2 regions of the Maribacter sp. R86514 genome follow, and region 1 is predicted to be linked to the other one. Evidence: riboswitches for the same ligand, from Rfam matches in the RefSeq annotation. Region 1 holds a riboswitch; the other holds the start of a gene.
The links. A riboswitch is a leader RNA that binds a small molecule or an ion and turns the genes downstream of it on or off. The one in region 1 is predicted to bind S-adenosylmethionine.
Positions count from the first base shown of each region.

Region 2: it holds a riboswitch for S-adenosylmethionine, as region 1 does, so the genes downstream of both, SJY30_RS04515 (Na+/H+ antiporter NhaC family protein) here and SJY30_RS18285 (O-acetylhomoserine aminocarboxypropyltransferase/cysteine synthase family protein) in region 1, are expected to answer to the same signal.

Region 1 is NZ_CP138999.1:4,213,819-4,218,249, reverse strand. It holds gene thrA (bifunctional aspartate kinase/homoserine dehydrogenase I) at 1-983, opposite strand, end outside; gene SJY30_RS18285 (O-acetylhomoserine aminocarboxypropyltransferase/cysteine synthase family protein) at 1,106-2,380, opposite strand; SAM riboswitch class I at 2,521-2,624, opposite strand; gene SJY30_RS18280 (rhomboid family intramembrane serine protease) at 2,740-4,167, opposite strand; gene SJY30_RS18275 (CocE/NonD family hydrolase) at 4,346-4,431, opposite strand, start outside.
Region 2 is NZ_CP138999.1:1,010,009-1,014,439, reverse strand. It holds gene SJY30_RS04520 (outer membrane beta-barrel protein) at 79-939, opposite strand; partial or broken gene SJY30_RS04515 (Na+/H+ antiporter NhaC family protein) at 1,258-2,559, opposite strand; SAM-I-IV-variant riboswitch at 2,611-2,708, opposite strand; gene SJY30_RS04510 (AraC family transcriptional regulator) at 2,933-3,772, shown strand; partial or broken gene SJY30_RS04505 (SDR family NAD(P)-dependent oxidoreductase) at 3,856-4,431, shown strand, end outside.

The DNA of each region.
Region 1 (4,431 bases):
AGAATCTTTATTTTCTTGATATTGCCGTTGGTATTGAAAATACCACCGAGCAATTTCTCCATTTGATCGAACTCGATCAAAAAGGCATCATGCCCATGTAGCGACTGTACTTCGCCATAGGTTACGTTGCTTTTCGCTTGCGCCAATTGCTTAAACGTATCTTTATTTTCTTGAGCGGTAAAGAACATATCAGAATCGACACCTATGATATGAATATTGGTATCGCTATTTTGAAGTCTGATGAAATTCTCATCTCCACCTCTAGTGACATCAATGGTTTTCAATAACTGATTCATCAATTTATATGCAGATAATTGAAAACGCTCTTGCAACTTATCGCCATGATGCATTAACCAACTTTCTACATTAAAGACCTGCAGCTCTTCGTTCGTGCTTCTTTTGAAACGCTCTTTAAAGGACGCCGGAGTTCTATAACATAACATTGCATGCATACGGGCATCATGTACAGGTTGCTTAGAATTCACCAAAAACTGCTCTTGAATCTGACAATTGGCAATTAACCAGTCGGTCGATTTCCAGTCGGATGCCACAGGTATTAAATGCTCGGTTAAATCTGGTTGTAATGCTGCCATTTCCCAGGCAATACCACCACCTAAAGAACCACCGATCAAAGCAAAAAGACGTTCTACCTTTAACTGCTGCAAACCCAATAAAAACATTCTCGCTACATCGCCAGCAACAAAATCCTTATAGTTTTTAATCACGAATTTATCATGACCGTTACCCGGAATATTGAATGCCAGAATGGTATACTTTTGGGTATCGATACATTTTTCATCACCAATAAGTGCTGACCACCAGCCATCTTCACCAGTAACATTAGAGTTTCCGGTCAAAGCATGGTTCACCAAAATAATAGGTGCCGTGTGCAGTTCTTTACCAAATACCTGATAAGACAATTGAATATCTTGAGAGGCACCACTTAAGGTCTTGTATTTTTTAATCTGTAATTGATGTAGCATCTATTTCAAAATCAATTTATGGCTTCGACTACGCTCAGCCACCTTATATAAATTTTATAAATAATCGGACACTGAGCGGAGCCGAAGTGTATGATTGCTTCGGCTCTGCTCAGTCACCCAAATTAAAGACTTGCAAATGCCTGTTCTAAATCGGCTTTTAAATCTTCAATATCTTCTAGACCAACAGACAAACGAATTAAATCTTGACCTACACCAGCACCTTCTTGCTGCTCTGCAGTTAATTGTTGGTGTGTGGTACTTGCTGGGTGAATGATCAATGATTTGGTATCACCAATATTTGCCAACAATGAGAATATTTTGGTCGCATCGGTCAATTTTTTAGCAGCTTCAAATCCGCCTTTGACGCCAAAAGTAACCAATCCGCTTTGTCCTTTTGGCAAGTATTCTTTTGCCAAGTCGTTGTACTTATTGCTCTTCAATCCTGGGTAATTTACCCATTCCACTTCTGACCTACCTTCTAACCATGTAGCCAATTCTAATGCATTTGCACTATGCTGCTTAATACGCACAGGTAATGTTTCTAAACCTTGAATAATTTGGAATGCGTTAAACGGACTCAATGCTCCACCAAAATCACGTAAGCCTTCTAATATTAATTTAAAGGTAAATGCTGCCGCACCTAATGCTTCGCTATAGACCAAACCGTGGTATCCCGCAGATGGCTCAGTAAATTCTGGGAATTTTCCGTTGGTCCAATCAAAAGTACCGGCATCAATAATGGCACCGCCTAAGGAAGTTCCTTGTCCGCCAATATATTTTGTCAATGAATGAATTACGAGGTTCGCCCCGTGTTCTATAGGATTCAATAATGACGGAGTAGCCACCGTATTATCTACTATAAATGGTACACCTGCCGCTTTTGATTCTTTTGAAATCCCTTTTAAATCCAACACATCTAACTTAGGATTCCCTAAAGATTCTACAAAAAATGCTCTTGTATTTTCCTGTACCGCTTTTCCAAAATTCTCAGGATCAGATGCATCTACGAAGGTTGTTGTGATTCCGAATCTTGGTAAGGTTACATTCAATAAATTAAAAGTACCACCATATAAACTGCTCGATGCCACAATATGGTCACCTGCCTTTAACAATGTCAACAACCCTGTAGAGATTGCCGCTGTCCCCGATGCAAAAACCACCGCTCCAATTCCGCCTTCTACCGCAGCTAACCTGTCTTGTAGAATTTGATTGGTGGGGTTGTTTAATCTTGTATAAATGAAACCTAATTCCGCTAACGAAAATAAGTTTGCAGCATGATCTGTATCATTGAACACATAAGATGATGTTTGATAAATAGGCACTGCTCTTGTACCACCGTTGGTAGTTGTGTCGTGACCTGCGTGTAATGCGTTTGTTGCTAATTTGTGATTACTCATGATTTTGTTGTTTTTAAAAAATTAATCCTTCAGCTACGCTCAGGATGCAAAAAATTAAAAGCCAAACCTTGACCAGCATTATATGCGGGTAGGTAAAATCAAAAAGTTATAAGAAAGTAATATCGAAGAAAATTCGATTACTGTTATCCATCCCCTAAGGGTAGAATGTAGCACCTTCTTTGTATGGAACAAAGGGTTGCTAAGGTTTCAAAGGGTCTAATCCCTCCACCTTTCTTGATAACTATTCAATACGTGTTTGAACTTTGAGCTACAAATATTGGGCAGAAGTTTTTAATAACCTAAGATTTTAAGAAAAAAATATAATTTGAGGTCTTGTTGTTATTTTTCTAAAAGCGTAATTAATCATATACCGCATTTTCCCTCAAAGCCTCTTTGCCCATTAAAACAAAGATTACCCCGATGATAAACCCACTTGCAAGACCGCCTACATGAGCTGCATTATCTACTGATGCAATAGTACCAAACAACAAACTCAATCCTATGCAAAGACCTAAAAAAATCCATGTAAATCTTAGAATGAAATTTGAATAAATCTTTAAAATAGCAAAAGCCAACATTACTCCATATAATCCAAAAATTGCACCCGAAGCTCCAACACTTACTACATCCTCGTGCCAATAAAAGCTTGCTAAAGCTGCAAAAATTCCACAAACAACATAAGTCAAGATGAATTTCAAGTAGCCGATTATTTTTTCTAAAAAAACTATACTAATAGCTAAACCGAGTAAATTTTGAAACAAATGAAAAACACCACTATGAATAAAATTTGATGATAATAAGCGCCAATATTCACCATTTAAAATTTCCTGTCTCCGATTTCCTCCAATATCAAGTAACTCTTTAGCGGCAGGAGAAACAAAATCAAGACCTATAAATATCATTATTAAGAATATAATCATATTTAAAATCATAAGAATGGCTCCACCTTTATAAGTTCCTATCGGATTCAAAAATTCAAGAAAATCTTTAAAATCATCATCCCTCAATGGCTTATTTCGCTTAAATCTATTTAATTCATTAGTGTCTATTTTTGGTAAAATAATTAAAATCAAAATAATTAAAGTTCCTATTAAAAAAGCAATAATCGTATTCTTAAGTGAATCATTATTTTGATTTTTAAAGGCAACATTCTTAGGAACTAAGAATATTTGATCGTTCATATTAATTACAGGATATTCATTTTTCACTGCATTTATAAAACCATCTCTTTCTTTAGAAATAGCTAGTTTTTCAAAATAAGTAACCGAATAGAAATTATATGTATTAAATTCTTTATTAGACCTACTTAAGAAACTTGAATACTCTAAATTCTTTCTTTGCTTATTTAAATTATTACTAATAGTTCTTTTATATTCAACACAATGCCAAACCGAAGCAGAACCCCTTAGAGGTGTAGCATAAAACAGGTTGAAATTCAAACTTCCATTATATCTACCAGAGGTCCCGACAGTAACATGGGAAAGACTTGCATTATCCTCAACATCAAACGAATTCACTTTAAAATACTTTCCTTCTTTAACTTTAGGTATTTCAGATATAGAATTTACTTCAATTAAATCATAAGATATTTTATCAACATATTCCTGACTTACTACCAAAGGTGCAGCTATTGCAGCAACCATGGCAAACTGATAGCCAAAATAACCATCTCCACCTTTTCCTCTTATTCGTAATAATCTAATTCTTTTTCTTAACCATATTAAAACGGTTACCCATGGTAAAATAATCGGTATCCACAAATCAAGAATATCTTCTCTTAAGGTCAATAGACCTAATTTAATATCAAAAATCCACCGAAACAAACAATACAAAATAACCGTTCCTAATGACACAATTAGAAACGGAATATATATTTCTCGTAGTTTTATTTTTGAAGAATTCAATATTAAAATAGATAGAAACTAATCAAAGGGTTTTATTAGTCATTTTATAATAAACCCTAACTTACTCCAATACCGAAAACTCAATACTAGAATCTGTAAAAACCGTATGTGTTTGCGTTTTGAAATCGGACTCATCTGCTTTAAAGA
Region 2 (4,431 bases), 1.1 Mb from region 1:
CTATTTTACTAGCAGATATAATAAAACCCCTATTAAACTATTGTTCAATAGGGGTTCAATATTCTAGCTCTTGAAGTGTTATTCTTTATTAGCCTTTGCAAATTTATAGGTAATACCAATATTTAGCCCGAAAGAAGAATAAGGAACTTTTTGAGATAACTCTTTTGTAGTATCTGTATTCGTATTCGACAATTCATCTACATAAGTCGTTTTCTTGTTAATACCTTCTGGTAAATTATCAATGGAATAAAAACCACTAACGGCAACCGTATCATCTGGAAGTTTAATATCTGTATTAAATTCTGAAATTTCTGAGTCTTTACGCTTTAAACTAATACCGTAATACTCTACTTCTGCAAAAAGACTAAAGTTAGCATCTAAATTATGTCTATAACCAAGCGCACCTACAAATCCTAAAGGAAAGTGGCCATGAAAGTCTTCTTTGTAATTGGTCTCGGAATATGACCCGTTAGGTACACCTAAAGCTTCGGCCTCTGCTTCAGAAAATACAGATTTTTGATAGATAACCCCCTCGGTTTTTCCTCCTAATTTTATCAAGGCTCCAAAACGCCCGTAAATATTGTTGGTAAATTTGTATACCACAGATGCAGAAGCACCAAAAGCACGTGCTCTTGCCACTGCATTAACTTCTGTAGATGGTAAATCTACTATAGAAACATCTTGATCGGTACCATGTAAATACCCCACGCCTAAATCGAAACCAAAAGAATCATCAAAGAAATAAGTTCCTCTAAGTTGAAAATTTGTTCCCTCACCGTAACTTCCATAAGAGTTTTCCATTGTAGAAGTATTAATGCGTTCTCCTAATTTCATGGTCGCGCTACCAATTGCATATCCAGAACTTGCAGATACCTGCCATTGCCCATAAGAAATAGTACTTACCAAAACAGCTGCACAAACAGCGATCAAGTGTTTCATAATAAATGATTTATAAATTGAAAATGGATTAAAAACTAATTATATTAAAATAAAAGAAAATTACACTAGTGTCTGACTAGCAACGTTTTAAAGAGTTATAGAAAAACATGAGCATCTCTATTGTCAGTGTCTTTTAAATTAGTTTATCAAAATTACTTTTTTAGGCAACCTTCCCATATCTATGTCTGTAGTTTAACATTCAATTTAAAATTCACATTTAATTTCTATATGATTTTTATCAAAAAATCAAAAAACAGGAAGTTATATCGAACATAATCACATTTTATTGGGAATTTATAACTCTTTCAACAGTTAGCCTTAAGCATTATTCTTTGCCCTAAGACCAATAAATAACAGTGTGTAAATAAAAAGCAATACCAAATACCAAGTGTTGCTTACCAAATCTAAATAATCGATTTTTCCTTTAGAGAAGCTTAAAATCATTAAGACCTGTGCTCCATAAGGAAGCAAACCTTGAAAAATACATGCGAAAATATCTAAGATAGAAGCCGTCTTTTTATTATCTAAATGATACTCGTCATTAATGGTTTTTGCAATTGGTCCGGCAATTATAATTGAAACGGTATTATTGGCTATTGCCATATTAATTGTACTCACTAATGTGGCTATACCGAATTGTGCCGATTTCTTATTTTTTATCAGCTTTCTAATATTGACCAATATAAATTCAATTCCACCATTTCTTTCTACCAATGCCGCCAATCCTCCGGTCAATAAAGACAAAAGAAATATTTCTGTCATATTGGTAAATCCCGTGTAAGCGATTTTGCCGGATTCAATCAGAGTAAAATCTTGATAAACAAGACCTAGTACAACTGCAGCTATAGCGCCTAGTAAAAGCGTTACAAAAACATTGACTCCAACAATAGACAGAACAATCACCAATACATACGGTAAAATCTTTACAATATCATAGTTATAAACGGTGTTTTCAGATGTAACGGATTCTAATCCTAAGCCTTGAAAAATTAATATGGCGATGGTAAATATCGCTGCTGGCACAGCAATTTTAATATTCTGTTTAAACTTATCGCTCATTTTACAACCTAAAGATTGAGTTGCTGCAATAGTTGTATCTGAAATTACAGATAAGTTATCACCGAACATACTACCGCCCAATAACGCCCCGCATAAAATTGCCAGCTCTGCATTGCTTTCTTCGGCTAAACCTACTACTATTGGCGCCAACGCTACGATAGCGCCAACAGAAGTTCCTGTTGAGACAGATAAAAACCCGGAAATAATAAAAATGCCCACATATATGTATTATATAGCTATAAGATCTAAACCAAGGTTTACAATGGCATCTACACTACGTGTTTCATAGGTAATTGCTGCAAAAGCACCTGCCAATAAATAGTTAAGGCACATCGTTAATATCTTATCATCTCCACAACCTTTTAAAAGCGTATCGATTTTATCTGATATCGATTGCCTAAATAGTATGAACGCTACTACAATACCCACAATAACCGCAATAGGAGCGGGTAGGGCATAAAAATCATTTTGATAAATGCCTACACCTAAAAACGTAAATACAAATACGAACAAGGGTATTAAGGCAGAAAATTTTGGGATCTTGTTTTTGGTACTTTCCATTTCTCTTTCTTCATAATCAAAAAAGGAAATAGCTAAAAATTAGAAGGATTATGAACTAACATTTGTTCCAATTAATTGGCTTATCTATTTAGCACCTTGCTTGTTTTTGCAGGTTGCTATCTCCTTTTTTGAGATTCTTGATAACAATTTTAAGGCGGCAAAAATAAAACATAATACCGCTTGGCAAATCTTAAAAAAGGTTAATTTATCAATACCTATTTTTTAGAATATGCCGACGAAGCTTTTAATGAAATCGATTATTAATACATGCCACTTACCATAATTTATTTGAAAGTTTCTATTTATAAATACGTCTTAAAAGGTGCACGAATATAATTTTATTATTGATTTGGAGAATATTAAAAAATACCACTTGCACAAAGATGATTATTCGAAATTACATTTCGATTTTCTTGATGCAGAAGCTTATTTTCAAAAACATAGTACACCAAGTTCAAAACCACATAATCACAGCTTTTATCAAATTATCTGGTTTAAAGAAAAAGGCAGACACTATATTGATTATCAAGTAGTAGAACATAAAGAGAATACCTTGTTCTTTATTAATAAAAATCAAGTACACTATTTCTGTCCAGATTCACCAAACAAGGGACAGCTATACCATTTTAATGATTATTTCATAGAACGTTTCAATACTGATTTAATGAAACGGTTTTCTTATTCCATATTTAATGAAATTGGAAATCCGTTTGTCACCTTGTCCGCTGTAGATGTCAAAAAGCTTACTATGCTTTCCTCTGCTATAGACATAGAATTAAAGACCAAAAATTATTTTCACAAAGAACAGGTATTCTCTTTTTTTCAAACTTTATTATTTCAAATTGAACGATTAAAGAAAAAACAAAATGCTTTTGGTGTAGATACAGATAAGGAACACTATACAGCATATCAATTTAAACAACTCATTTATGAAAATATGGAATCTTTTTTAAGCCTAGATGAGTATTGTACCAAACTCAATATCAATGTTAAAAATTTAACCTCATTAAGTAAAAAATATCTGTTAGATACACCAGCGAACATTATTCGTCAACTAAAAATCTTAGAAGCCAAGAGAATGCTGGCAAACCATAAGATTACGGCTAAAGAGGTTGCATATGCCATAGGCTTTGATCAACCAACCTATTTTACAAAGTATTTTAAAAAAGAAAACGGACTTACACCCAAGCAGTTTCAGGCATCATTACCCTAATTTACCATAGGTTTGCGCTTAATTACCATTTTTACCCATGACATCTCATGAACTTTGTATCAAATAAAAAAAATACAAAAATCATGAAAAAGCAAGCATTGATAATTGGAGGAACTACTGGAATGGGAAAAGCCACCACTAAACTATTAATAAATGACGATGTAGAATTGATCGTTGTTGGTAGACCTGGTAAAAATTTGGAAAGTATTGAAAAAGAACTTTCTTCTATTGGTTCAATAAAAACGGTAGCTCTTGATCTTAGTGACCTTACAGCTGTTCAAGAATTTACTAATTCTATTAAGGAAATCGCTCCTGATTTAAAATATCTTTTAAATGCTGCCGGTTATTTTAGTCCTAAACCGTTTTTAGAGCATACCGAGCAAGATTACAACATCTATCATGACTTCAACAAAGCATTCTTTTTTATTACCCAGGCCGCTGCCAATGTAATGAAAGATAATGGAGGTGGTTCTATTGTAAATATAGGATCTATGTGGGCCAAACAAGCCATTAAAGCTACGCCTTCATCTGCTTATTCAATGGCTAAAGCTGGTCTTCATAGCTTTACTCAACATTTAGCAATGGAGTTGGCAGAATTTAATATTAGGGTAAATGCAGTATCTCCTGCAGTAGTAGTTACTCCAATATACGGTGCCTTC